Regions from separate parts of the Telluria sp. ZB4P36 genome, predicted to be linked through region 1. Evidence: predicted binding sites of a transcription regulator. Region 1 holds the regulator's gene; each other region holds the start of a gene.
What was found. Region 1 encodes sigma-54, which starts transcription at its own class of promoters, with help from an activator protein. Its sites were predicted from a motif close to TGGCANGNAANCTGCTTT; they were not measured.

Region 1 (3,174 bases):
CCTTCCACTGCAGCAAAATGGCGGTCAGGGCGCGCACCATGTCGAGCGAAAGGGAGTTCAGGGCTTTTGGCCGGTCGAGCGTGATGACGCCGGTGCGGTTGGCGACGCGGGTCAGGACGTAATCGGTCATGATGGTATTCTGTGGTCGAAAAGACATGCATTCTACAGAACACCTGCGTAAAACTGGAAGCGCGGAAAAGTAACAAGCGCAGTAAACGCAAAAAGGGCGTCCCCTCAGACGCCCTTGCTGGTATGCGGTCGCCCGTTATTTACGCGGCGGCGGCTTCTCCGTTGTCCGGAAGGCGCTTGTGCGCCACGTGGTTATGGTCTTGCAGCATGGATTTGTGTTTCAGAACCTGCCTGTCCAGCCTGTCCATCAGCGTGTCGATCGCTGCGTACAGATCCTGCGCCGCGCTTGCCACATGCAAAATTTTGCCAGATACCTGTAGGTTGATCTCGGCTTTTTGCCGCTTTTCTTTTTCGGTGAGGTTATCGATGGCAAGGAACACGTGGGTGTCGATCACGTGGTCGAAATGGCGGGTGATGCGCTCGAGCTTATTCTGAACGTATTCACGGATGGCGGGGGTGACTTCGAGATGGTGGCCGCTGATTGTGAGGTTCATACACACTCCTTAGGGAAGGTGCCCTGCCCGTGCCACAAGGTGAGAATGGGCAGTAGCTTTACAGGGATTTGCGGAGGCTGACGGGCGGAATCTTGAGCGCTTCACGGTACTTGGCGACCGTCCTGCGTGCAATGACCATACCTTGTTCCCCGAGCATCTCCGCGATCTTGCTGTCGGATAATGGGTTCCTAGGGTCTTCTGCTCCTGTCAATTGCGCAATGAGTGCGCGGATCGCCGTCGAGGAGGCTTCTCCCCCCGCTTCGGTGGCGACGTGGCTTCCGAAGAAGTACTTCAGCTCAAACATGCCGTGCGGGGTCAGCATGTATTTCTGAGTAGTCACACGCGAGATCGTGCTCTCGTGTAGGCCTAGTGTATCAGCTATCTCACGCAAAACAAGAGGGCGCATGGCAACCGCGCCGTGGCTGAAAAAGTTGCGCTGGCGCTCGACAATTGCCTCGGCGACACGCAGGATCGTGTCGAAGCGCTGGCGCATATTCTTGATGAGCCACTTGGCTTCCTGCAGCTGCGCGCCCATCTGGCTTTCGCTCTTTCCCTGCTTGAGCAGGTTGGCGTACAGGGAGTTCACGCGCAGCTTCGGCATCACGTCCGGATTCAGCGACACCGCCCAGCCGCTCTTGGCGCGCCGCACGATCACGTCCGGCACCACGTAGTCGGACACGCCCGCGCCGAAGGCCGCACCGGGGTGCGGATTGCACTGGCGGACCACGGCCTGCACCTCGCGCAAGTCTTCGTCGTCGCAGTCGAGCGCATTCTTCAGCTTGGTGTACTCGCGCTGCGCGAACCAGGTCAGGTAGCCCTCGACGATCTTCAGGGCCAGGCGCCGCGTCACCAGCGGCACGCCCGGCATGCGGCGGATCTGCAGCGCCAGGCACTCGGCCGCGCTGCGCGCGCCGACGCCGACCGGATCGAGGCTCTGCACCAGCGCCAGCGCGCAGCGCAGCTCGTCCATCTCGATCTCGAGTTCTTCCGGCAGGCGCGCATGGATCTCGTCGAGCGGCTCTTCCAGGTAACCGTTGTCGTCGAGCGCGTCGATCACCAGCTCGGCCAGCGCGCGGTCGCGCTGGCTGCAGGCGCTCATGCGGATCTGTTCCGCCAGGTGTTCGCGCAGGGTGATGCTGTCGGCTTCCAGCTGCGGGCGGCCATCCTCGTCGTCGCCGCTGCGGGCGCCGCCGCCTTCGCCGCCCCAGTCGCTGTCGGCCTCGCCGCGCTCGCCCTCGCCGCCGCCACCCTCATCGAAGCCCTCGCCTTCCGCCTTGGCGCCTTCTTCGGCCGCCGGCTGCGGCGCCGGCGCATCGCCGTTTGCGGGTGCACTGTTGATGGCGCCGTCGGCCAGCAGGCGCACCGAGCGGTCGAGCGGATCGTCGAGCCGCTCGAGCAGCGGGTTGTCGTGCAGGATCTGCTCGATCTCCTGGTGCAGTTCGAGCGTGGACAACTGCAGCAGCCGGATCGACTGCTGCAGCTGCGGCGTGAGCGCCAGGTGCTGCGAGGTGCGGAGCTGCAGGGATTGTTTCATTACATCCTGAAGTGTTCGCCGAGGTAGACGCGCCGCACGTTTTCGTTGGCGATGATGTCGTCAGGCCGGCCCGAGGCCAGCACCGCGCCCTGGTTGATGATGTAGGCGCGGTCGCAGATGCCGAGCGTCTCGCGCACATTGTGGTCGGTGATCAGGACGCCGATGTTGCGCTCTTTCAGGAAGCGCACGATGCGCTGGATCTCGATCACCGCGATCGGGTCGACGCCGGCGAAGGGCTCGTCCAGCAGCACGAAGCGCGGGTTGGTGGCGAGCGCGCGCGCGATCTCGACGCGGCGCCGCTCGCCGCCCGACAGCGACAGCGCCGGGTTCTCGCGCAGCTTCTCGATCTGCAGCTCGGCCAGCAGGGTGTCGAGGCGCTCGTTGATCTGGTCCTTGCTGAGCGGCTTGCCGTCCATGCGCTGCAATTCCAGCACGGCGCGGATGTTGTCTTCCACCGTCAGCTTGCGGAACACCGAGGCTTCCTGCGGCAGGTAGGACAGGCCCAGCACAGCGCGCCGGTGAATCGGCAGGCTCGAGATGTCGGTGCCGTTGATGTCGATGGTGCCGGCGTCCGAGGGCACCAGGCCGACGATCATGTAGAAGGAGGTGGTCTTGCCGGCGCCGTTGGGGCCGAGCAGGCCGACCACTTCGCCGCACTCCACCTGCAGCGACACGTCGCGCACCACCAGGCGCTTGCCGTAGCTCTTCTGCAGGCCCTTGACGATCAGGGTGCTGCAGCCCTCGCCCGCCGAGGTCATCGCCGCCGTCATGGATGCCGTCATTGCTTGGCACCCTCAGTTGCAGATGCGGCCGGCGCCGTGGTGCGGCGTGGCGCGATGATCAGGGTGCCGCGGCCGCCGCCCACCTTGCTGGCGCCGCTGGCGTCGTTGCGCACCTGCGCGACTTCACGGCGGTTGTCGTAGGAGATGAAGGGGCCCTTGATCTCATTGGTCATGCGGCCGTTCTCCAGCTCGCGCACTTCGGCGGCGGTGAACAGCTTGACCAGTTCGGCGCGCT
Region 2 (3,174 bases), on a different contig from region 1:
CGTGGTCGGCGTCGACATCGAGGCGGTCAACTTCGCCGCCGAATACAAGGACCGCGTGTTCGCGGAATTCCTGCGCGAGTACCAGGCCGGCCGCACGCCGAACCCGGACGTGCTGTGCAATGCCGAGATCAAGTTCAAGGCTTTCCTCGACCATGCAATGAAGCTGGGCGCCGACCTGATCGCGACCGGCCACTATGCGCGCGTGCGCGAGAACGCGGGCCGCTTCGAACTGCTGAAAGCCTTCGATCACACCAAGGACCAGAGTTACTTCCTGCACCGCCTTAACCAGGCCCAGCTCTCGAAGTCGCTGTTCCCGCTGGGCGAGATCCCGAAGACCGAGGTGCGCAAGATCGCCGAGCGCCTGGGCCTGCCCAACGCGCAAAAGAAGGACTCGACCGGCATCTGCTTCATCGGCGAGCGCCCCTTCCGCGAATTCCTGAACCGCTACCTGTCGCACAAACCGGGCCCGATGAAGCTCGACACCGGCGAGACCGTGGGCGAGCACATCGGCCTGTCCTTCTACACGCTGGGCCAGCGCAAGGGCATCGGGATCGGCGGCCTGAAGTCGCGCAAGAACGTGGACGGCACCAGCGAGCCGTGGTTCGTGGCGCGCAAGGACGTCGCCACCAACACGCTCTACATCGTGCAGGGCCACGAGCATCCGTGGCTGCTGTCGCCGAACCTGGAAGCCGGCCAGGCCAACTGGGTGGCGGGCGAGCCGCCGGCAGCCGAGGGCGAAGGCCGCCTGCTGTCGGCCAAGACCCGCTACCGCCAGGCCGACGTGGCCTGCACCGTGCGTGCCGACGGGATGGCGCGTTTCGCGCTCGATTTCGGGGAGCCGCAGTGGGCGGTGACGCCGGGGCAGTCGGCCGTGCTGTACGACGGCGACGTGTGCCTGGGTGGTGGCATCATCGATGGCAAATCGGCGGCCTGAGGCCGCCGATCGCAAGGGGCATGCGGGCGCATGCCCGCACTTTCTTCAGGCCTGAACGCGGGCCTTGCGGCGGCTCGCGGCGCCGGCACCCAGCAGGCCCAGGCCGATCAGCGCCAGCGACGCTGGTTCAGGCACGTTCGACGGCGGCAGCGTATCTTCCGGAATTAGCGCGTAGTGGACCGTGCCGCCCATGTAGAGCGCATCGCCGAAACCGCTACCCCAGAACTGCACCTTGGTGAACCCGCCGGCATCGTCGAAGGCGCCGACGAACACCTGGTTGCGGCCGTTGAACATGACGTCGCCGGCCTGGGTCGATTGACCCACCTTGATGGCCGCGCCGCCGTCGAAGGAGATGTAGAGGGCCGACGGATGGCAGCAGGTGCCCCAGTCACCCACCTCGAAGCCGACCGCATTCACGGCCGCGTCGAAGGTCAGCGTCACGCCGCTGCCCTTGCCGCCATCGTTGTTATTGACCGCGTTCATACTGATCACCTTGCCCGGGATCGTCCCATAGTTGCTGACGTTCATCACAGCGCCGCTGGTACGCGAAACGCTGTAATCGCCGCGGTCGATACTCGTTTGATTGGTCGCCAGGGTGCTCCACAGATCATGCTTGGCCGTGCCGCCGGCAGCATCCACGGTGCTGTTGAAGTTGTTCAGGCCGTTGGAAGGCGAGCCGAAAACGGCAACCTGGGTGGCATGTGCCGATGCGGCGCCGGCGAGCAGCGCGATTGGCAAGGCGAACTTGCTGAAGAAGTTTTTCATTTTTATCCCTAGAAAAGAAGTTTGCCAAACTAGCAAGCAACTTTTGTGCCAGGAAATAATTTCCTTTTTTCATCAATTACTTAAGTATCGATCGAAAAAACCTGGGTACCGGATGTAAAGAAAATCGACAGGATGCACGGCCGTTTGGCCACGCCGATGCCATCGTCGGCCGGCATTTATCGGAAGTGACGATAATAGGGACAGCTCCGCTCTAAGTGATGCTCATAGTCAATTTTTCGTACAGTCTTCACGCAGTTCCGTCAAATATTTCGGAATTCGGGTAGAATGGATAGATCGACTACAAATCACCGGGAACATGAGCGAGGACGATCCGATCCTGACGACGCGGGAAGCAGCGGACATGCTGGGCGTTGCCGTCAGCACAGCGCAGCTCTGGATGGAGAGCGGAGCACTGCGCGCCTGGAAGACGCCCGGCGGGCACCGGCGCGTGCGCGTGAGCGCGGTGCGCCAGCTGCAGGCAAGGCAGGCCCCGGGCGTGGCCCCGGCAGACGTGGCGCCCGCCCCTGTCGCGCAGGCATTCGACCTGCTGTCTACCCACCCACTGCTCGACACGCCGGCCGAGGAAGTCTTCGACCGCCTGGCGCGGCTGGCCGCGCAGGTGACGGACTGCCCGATGGCGCTGGTCACGGTGCTGGCGGGAGGGCGCCAGTGGTTCAAGGCGCGCGTCGGCCTCGAGCTGCGGGAGACGCCGCGCGAGTGGGCGTTCTGCAACCAGGCGCTGGCCACCGGACTAGCCTTCGTGGTGGGCGACGCCGCCAACGATGCACGTTTCGCCGCCAACCCGCTGGTGACGCGGGCGCCGCACGTACGCTTCTATGCCGGGGTGCCGCTGGAAGACGCGCAGGGCCGCCGCTTCGGCACCCTGTGCGTGCTGGACCGCGAGCCGCGCCGCCTGCGCGAGCGCGAACTGCGCGCCCTGCACGAGCTGGCGGCGATCGCGTCGGACGAACTCAAGCGGCGCGGCTGAGCACCGGCCGCGCTATTCCGCGCTGCCCGCGCCTCCCTGCTGCTTGCGGACGACCGCGATCACGGTATTGCGGATGGTCTTGAGTACGGCGTCGGCCTTGAAGGGCTTGACGATGAAGCCGTGCACGCCGCGCCCGAGCGCGTCCTGGATGGCGGCGGCATCGAGCGTGCCCGACACCATGAAGATCATCGCCTTCGGCAGCTGGACGCGCAGTTCCTCGACGATGCGGCTGCCGTCCTCGACCTGCTCGCGCGCAATGCAGACGATCTGCGGACGGTGCTTCATCGCCAGCCCGTAGCCGAGCGTGCCGGTGTGGGTCTGCGCGACGACGTCGTAGCCGCCGTCGAGCAGCACGGTGTTGAGCAGGCCGCGCGCGATGGCGCTGCCGTCCACGATCAATGCCTTCAGCATCGCCTCTTTCCTTCAGTGTGATTCATAGGCCAGCATGTTCCAGGTCACGCCCAGCCGCACGTCCAGCTTGAGCTCG
Region 3 (3,174 bases), on a different contig from region 1:
ACGTCGCCACCGGACGGGTGGAAGCGCTGACCGGCAAGGGCGCGGTCGGCGCCTTCGACGTACGCCGCGATACCGTCGCCTATACCCAGGCCAACCTGGCCTCGGGTGCACAGCTGTTCGCGATGAAGCTGGGCGGCCAGCCCTCGCAACTGACGACGCTGAATGCCGAGCGCCTGGCGGACGTGCGCTGGGGCCAGTACGAGCAGTTCAGCTTCCCTGGGGCCAAGGGCGAGACGGTGTATGGCCACGTGATGAAACCCTGGAATGCCGAACCGGGCAAGAAGTACCCGGTCGCCTTCCTGGTGCACGGCGGCCCGCAGGGCAGCTTCGGCAACGGCTGGAGCTACCGCTGGAATCCGCAGGTGTACGCCGGCGCCGGCTATGCCACCGTGTTCATCGACTTCCACGGTTCGACCGGCTACGGCCAGAAGTTCACCGATTCGATCAGCGGCGACTGGGGCGGCAAGCCGCTCGAGGACCTGCGCAAGGGCCTGGACGCGGCGGTGAAGAAGTTCCCCTGGCTCGACCGCGAACGCAGCTGTGCCCTGGGCGCGTCCTACGGCGGCTACATGATGAACTGGATCGCGGGGAACTGGAACGACGGCTTCCGCTGCCTGGTCAACCACGACGGCATCTTCGACAGCCGCGGCATGGCCTACTCGACCGAGGAGCAGTGGTTCACGGACTGGGAAAACGGCGGCGCCTACTTTGCGGTGCCGAACAATCACGAGCGCTTCAATCCGGTCCACCACGTGAACAAGTGGAAGACGCCGATGCTGGTGATCCAGGGCGACCTCGATTTCCGGATCCCGACGGCGCAGGCGCTGTCGACCTTCACCGCGCTGCAGCGCAAGGGCATCGACAGCCAGTTGCTGGTGTTCCCGGACGAGAACCATTGGGTGCTCAAGCCGGCCAACTCGGTGCAGTGGCACCATACGGTGATGAAGTGGCTGGACAAGCACATCAAGCCCTAAGGCCAAAGTCCGCCTTATAAAGTGAAACACCCGGCAAGCTTGCGGCTTGCCGGGTGTTGTTGGCGGTCTCAGGAACTAGCGTTCCTAGCCCATCTTGACATACTGATTACGGCTTGCAGACACCGGCTGCCAGGCAGCTGCCGCTCTGGGTCCAGGTGATCGCGGTATCGCCAGCGGTATAGGTCGGCGTGCGGATGTAGGTGTAGCCGCCAGCAGCAGTGTTCGCGGTTGCGGTCACGGCTGCAGTGGTAGCAGTCACGGCCAGTGCAGTTGCAGCTTCTTTCGAGTTCTTGATGGTGATGCCCAGCTTGGTTGCGGTATCGCACAGAGTGACGTCACCGCCGTTTTCGTTCAGGCAGGTCGAAATTGCCAGTTCAATTGCCGCTGCCGACGAAACGATGTCCTGGAACTTGGCCTTCTTGACATAGTTCTGGTAGGCCGGGATAGCGACGGCTGCCAGGATACCGATGATTGCAACGACGATCATCAGTTCGATCAGGGTGAAGCCGCCTTCGGCTTTTTTGGTTTGCATTTGTTTGAAGTTCATGTCATCTCTCCAGGTGGTGTGTCAGGTGATTGGGTTACTGCTTGTTGCCACGCTTTCTTATATGCAAGCCGTGTGCCAGCCCGAAAAATGCTGATTTTATTAGTGTGGAGATAACAAAACACCGTGCCAGGACAAGTTTTGGCTTGATCGGTGACAAAATTTGTCACTTGAGCTCAGCAATTTTTGTCAGGTGGATAGTTTACGTAACGCAATTTGTCATGCCTGGAGAGTAAAGGCACAAAAAAAACGGGGAGCCTGGCGGCTCCCCGTTTTCATCGGCCATTAAACATTCAGATTACAGCATCGCCTTCAGCAGGCGAGCCATTTCCGACGGGTTCTTGGTGACGGTAATGCCGCAGGCTTCCATGATTTCCAGCTTGGCTTGCGCGGTGTCGGCGCCGCCCGAGATCAGCGCGCCGGCGTGGCCCATGCGCTTGCCCGGAGGCGCGGTGACGCCGGCGATGAAGCCGACGACCGGCTTCTTCATGTTGTCCTTGATCCACTGAGCAGCATTCGCCTCGTCCGGGCCGCCGATCTCGCCGATCATGATGACTGCGTCGGTGTCAGGATCGTCGTTGAACATGCGCATCACGTCGATGTGCTTCAGACCGTTGATCGGGTCGCCGCCGATGCCGACTGCCGACGACTGGCCCAGACCCAGGGCGGTCAGCTGGCCGACTGCTTCATAGGTCAGGGTGCCCGAGCGCGAAACGACGCCGATACGGCCCTTGCGGTGGATGTGACCCGGCATGATGCCGATCTTGATCTCGTCCGGGGTGATCAGGCCTGGGCAGTTCGGGCCCAGCAGCAGGGTCTTCGAACCGGCCTTGGCCATGCGGTCCTTGACTTCCATCATGTCACGGACAGGGATGCCTTCGGTGATGCAGATTGCCAGGTCGAGCTCGGCTTCGACGGCTTCCCAGATCGCAGCGGCAGCACCTGCCGGCGGAACGTAGATCACCGACACGGTGGCGCCGGTTTCCGACTTGGCTTCCTTGACCGATGCGTAGATCGGGATGCCTTCGAAATCTTCGCCGGCTTTCTTCGGGTTCACGCCTGCCACGAAGGCTTCACGGCCGTTCGCGTAGTCGCGGCACATGCGGGTGTGGAACTGGCCGGTCTTGCCGGTGATACCTTGGGTGATGACTTTGGTGTCTTTGTTAATCAGAATCGACATTTTTATTTCCTTCGCGAATTAGGCTTGGCCAGCAGCAGCGGCGACGACCTGCTTCGCTGCGTCTTCCATGGTGTCTGCGGCGATGATCGGCAGGCCGGAGTCAGCCAGCATCTTCTTGCCCAGGTCTTCATTGGTGCCCTTCATGCGGACGACCAGCGGCACTTGCAGCGACACAGCTTTCGATGCGGTGATGACGCCTTCGGCGATCACGTCGCAGCGCATGATGCCGCCGAAGATGTTGACCAGGATTGCTTTCAGGCCTGGGTTCTTCAGCATGATCTTGAATGCTTCGGTGACCTTCTCTGCGGTCGCGCCGCCGCCGACGTCCAGGAAGTTGGCCGGCTCGCCGCCGAACAGCTTGATGGTGTCCATGGTGGCCATGGCCAGGCCGGCGCCGTTCACCAGGCAGCCGATGTTACCGTCGAGCGAGATGTAAGCCAGGTCGAACTTCGATGCTTCGACTTCGGCCGGATCTT
Region 4 (3,174 bases), on a different contig from region 1:
GACGTGCACCATGCAATCCTGCCGGAAACGGCGGCCGCGCGGCCGGATCCGGCGCTGCTGCGCGCTGCGGCGCAGCCAATCCCCGGGAGTGAAGGGATATGGATGCTAGCGCCGCACGACCTGGTGCTGCACAGTGCGGTACACCTGTTCTCCGAAGGCGAGATGGACCACGGCCTGCGCGGCCTGCTCGACCTGCACCGACTGCTGCAGCATTTCGGCGCCGCGTCCGGATTCTGGGACGGACTGGCGGCGCGCGCCGTGCAGCTGCAGCTGGCACGGCCGCTGTTCTATGCGTTGCGCTATTGCACCCGCCTGCTCGGGACCGCAGTCCCGCCGGCGGTGCTGGTCGCGGCCGCAACCGCTGGCCGGCCTCCCGCGCTCCTGCTGGCCTTGATGGACGCATTGTTCCTGCGTACCCTCATACCGCCACATCCGGATTGCGCCGACGGCTTAACGCCAGCGGCCCGCGGCGCGCTCTACTTGCGCGCCAACTGGCTGCGCATGCCGCCGCTGATGCTGGCGCGTCACCTGTTCCACAAGGCCTTCATCTCGCCGCGCCAGGAAGAAGTGGCGCCCTAGCAAAGGAAAAGGCCGGATCGTAAGATCCGGCCTTTCCGTTTTCCTGGTGCCGCCGGGTTTCCCCGGCGGTGAGGAATATTACTTGGCAGCGCGACGGCGGCGCAGGCCAGCCAGGCCGGCGAAGCCCAGGCCCAGCAGGGCCAGCGAGCCTGGTTCCGGAACTTCCTTCAGCTTGCCTTCGACGTCGCCGCTGGCGTCGACGTTCCAGCCATTTTCGTAGCCGTTCAGGATGTCGAAGCTGGTGTTCAGAATCAGGTCGTGCGCCGAGCCGCCGGCCAGGTCAGCGATGCTGTTGGTGTTGAACCATTCAGCCCACGCGCCGCCGACGACGTCCAGGAAGCCGCTGCCGTCGCCGGTAGCGCCATTCACGCGGTAGCTCGAAGCGTAGCTGTAACCAGCCGGAGTCGACACCACGCTAGGAGCGAACTCGGTCTTCAGCACCAGTTTGCCGCCGATGTCGGTGATGCCCGTGTAGCCGTCGGGGCCGATACGGCCACCGGTGCCGAGCGCGCCGTTATACATGGCGTTGTTCAGGTACATGTTCAGCCAGCCGCCGGTGCTCAGGGTCGAGATGGTCGGGATGGTGACACCGGAAACTTCGACCAGGGTATCCTTGAGGCCGCCGAACACGCCGGTCAGGTATTCACCATTCTGACCTGCGGTGAAGATCTGCTGGCCGGTCGACAGGTTGCTGATACTTTCAACGGAGAAGATGCCCCAAGTATCTTCGCTACCGACGGCGCCTTGCGACGGCATGCCTGCCGCAGCATCGCAGCTTGCCACCGTGTTGCAAACGATGCCCGGGGTAGCGGTGGAGTAGCCAACGGTACCAGCATCAAATGCGTTAAACGTAATCTTGATATCGCCAGCGGTCAGGGTGATCGCGCTAGCTGGGGCAGCCATGCCGCAAGCCAGTGCGACACCAGCGATGATTCCCGAGATCTTCTTCATGTTCATTTCAAATCCTCACAAGGTAGTTATACACAACAGCGACAACAGGTATTAAGCATTATCTGTGCCAGATTTAAAAAGGTCTTGTAAGTGATTGATACTAATAAGAAATGTAAAATTTCCAATCGGAATCTGCGCGTTAGTCTTAATCCCTTGTAAGAAAATCCGACAGTGAGCTAGCTAACACAACTCTCGCACGTTGTAAAAAATTGCACTACGATAGAAGTCCTGCGTGAAACCGAATGCGAGACCGATGAATACTTTCAACTACGACGAATTTACCAAGCGAAACAGTGGATATATCCATGCCAGCACCCAGGACAAGATCCGCAACGCTCGTGTCCTGTTTGCCGGTTGCGGGCTTGGCAGCGGCCCCGTCATCTGCGCGGCGCGCACCGGTTTCCAGCATTTCGTGCTCATCGACGGCGATACCGTCGACGCCCATAACCTGAACCGCCAGTTCTTCGACTTCGACGACGTCGGCACGCCCAAGGTCGAGGCGCTCAAGAAGCACATCCTGCGCATCAATCCGGAGGCGACGGTCGAGGCCCACGTGGCCATGCTCGACAAACACAACGCGGCCGACCTGGTCGGCCAGGTCGACCTGATCTTCGATACCATCGATTTCGTCGACCTGGAAGCGGTGCTGGCCCTGCACGGCAATGCGGCCGCGCGCGGCAAGCCGATCTTTACGGCCATGAACATCGGCTTCGGCGCGGGGGTCATGTATTTCCCGCCGGGTTCGGGCAATTCGCTGCCGGCCATCCTTCAGCGCGACGTGGAAGCGGCGGCTGCGGAAGGCAAGCTGAGCTATACAGAAGTGTTCGGCCGCGTGATGGGACGCATCGGCGCCCATCTGGACCGTCAGGTGATGGAAGAGGTGGCCAAGGCCTTGACCATCATGGAGGATGGCACCGCCTGCCCGGCCTCGCAGATCGCGGTCGGCAGCTTCTCGGTGGCGGCGCTGGCGATGGCGATGATGCATGACATGCTGGCAGGGATGGAAGTGCCGGCGGCGCCCAACATGGTGATCCACAGCTTCCGCAACCACGTCACCAAACTGGTGAATATCGCTAGTTGATGTCGCCGTGCCCGGGCATGCTGCCCAATTCCTGATTGCGCACCACGTGCACGCGGGAGGGATGGGTATGCTCGACCACGGGCGCTTTTTCGTTGAACCAGGCCGCCAGTGTCGGGTTGCTGTGACGCAGCTTGCGTCCGAGGTCATGCAGGTCCAGCACGTAGGGCGTGACCGCCCCGTAGTAGTTCGCTTCCGGGCCGATGGCCATGAAGCGGAATCCCATCTTCTTCAAGGCATGGGCGAGCGAGCGTTCCATCGCCGCATACCAGTAGCGGATGCCGGCTTCCTGGCTGTGGCGGAACATTTCGCGGTACATGCCCAGCAGCAGCATCGGCGAGGTTCGGTCACGGCGGTCGACGGCGGGATCGAATTCGTAGGACGGTTCATGCGTCGGGACGAAACCTGGAATGCCCAGCACGCTGTCGGCACGCCGGCGCCGGTGGGTTTTCTTGACGACCAGGCGCGAGATCTCGGCCGACTGTTCGCGGTCCGGCATTTCGAAATCGCCGAAGACCTCGCAGTGCAATTCGAAGGGATAGGGTTTCGGGGCCGAGGGTTGTACG

Region 2: the regulator sigma-54 is predicted to act here: its motif matches at 1,733-1,750, upstream of AC56LK_RS15085 (PEP-CTERM sorting domain-containing protein).
Region 3: the regulator sigma-54 is predicted to act here: its motif matches at 1,582-1,599, upstream of AC56LK_RS09195 (pilin).
Region 4: the regulator sigma-54 is predicted to act here: its motif matches at 1,583-1,600, upstream of AC56LK_RS14015 (PEP-CTERM sorting domain-containing protein).

What each region holds. Positions count from the first base shown of each region.
Region 1 covers NZ_JCASIE010000023.1:57,707-60,880, reverse strand. Annotated here, with positions in the region: gene AC56LK_RS22150 (enoyl-CoA hydratase/isomerase family protein) at 1-130, opposite strand, end outside; gene hpf (ribosome hibernation-promoting factor, HPF/YfiA family) at 270-623, opposite strand; gene AC56LK_RS22140 (RNA polymerase factor sigma-54) at 682-2,157, opposite strand; gene lptB (LPS export ABC transporter ATP-binding protein) at 2,157-2,939, opposite strand; gene lptA (lipopolysaccharide transport periplasmic protein LptA) at 2,936-3,174, opposite strand, start outside.
Region 2 covers NZ_JCASIE010000011.1:42,705-45,878, reverse strand. Annotated here, with positions in the region: gene mnmA (tRNA 2-thiouridine(34) synthase MnmA) at 1-934, shown strand, start outside; gene AC56LK_RS15085 (PEP-CTERM sorting domain-containing protein) at 980-1,699, opposite strand; gene AC56LK_RS15080 (GAF domain-containing protein) at 2,016-2,687, shown strand; gene AC56LK_RS15075 (response regulator) at 2,700-3,098, opposite strand; gene AC56LK_RS15070 (5'-3' exonuclease) at 3,111-3,174, opposite strand, start outside.
Region 3 covers NZ_JCASIE010000004.1:350,244-353,417, forward strand. Annotated here, with positions in the region: gene AC56LK_RS09190 (S9 family peptidase) at 1-974, shown strand, start outside; gene AC56LK_RS09195 (pilin) at 1,081-1,521, opposite strand; gene sucD (succinate--CoA ligase subunit alpha) at 1,817-2,698, opposite strand; gene sucC (ADP-forming succinate--CoA ligase subunit beta) at 2,717-3,174, opposite strand, start outside.
Region 4 covers NZ_JCASIE010000009.1:129,730-132,903, forward strand. Annotated here, with positions in the region: gene AC56LK_RS14010 (nucleotidyltransferase domain-containing protein) at 1-579, shown strand, start outside; gene AC56LK_RS14015 (PEP-CTERM sorting domain-containing protein) at 658-1,536, opposite strand; gene AC56LK_RS14020 (HesA/MoeB/ThiF family protein) at 1,784-2,611, shown strand; gene AC56LK_RS14025 (PEP-CTERM/exosortase system-associated acyltransferase) at 2,604-3,174, opposite strand, start outside.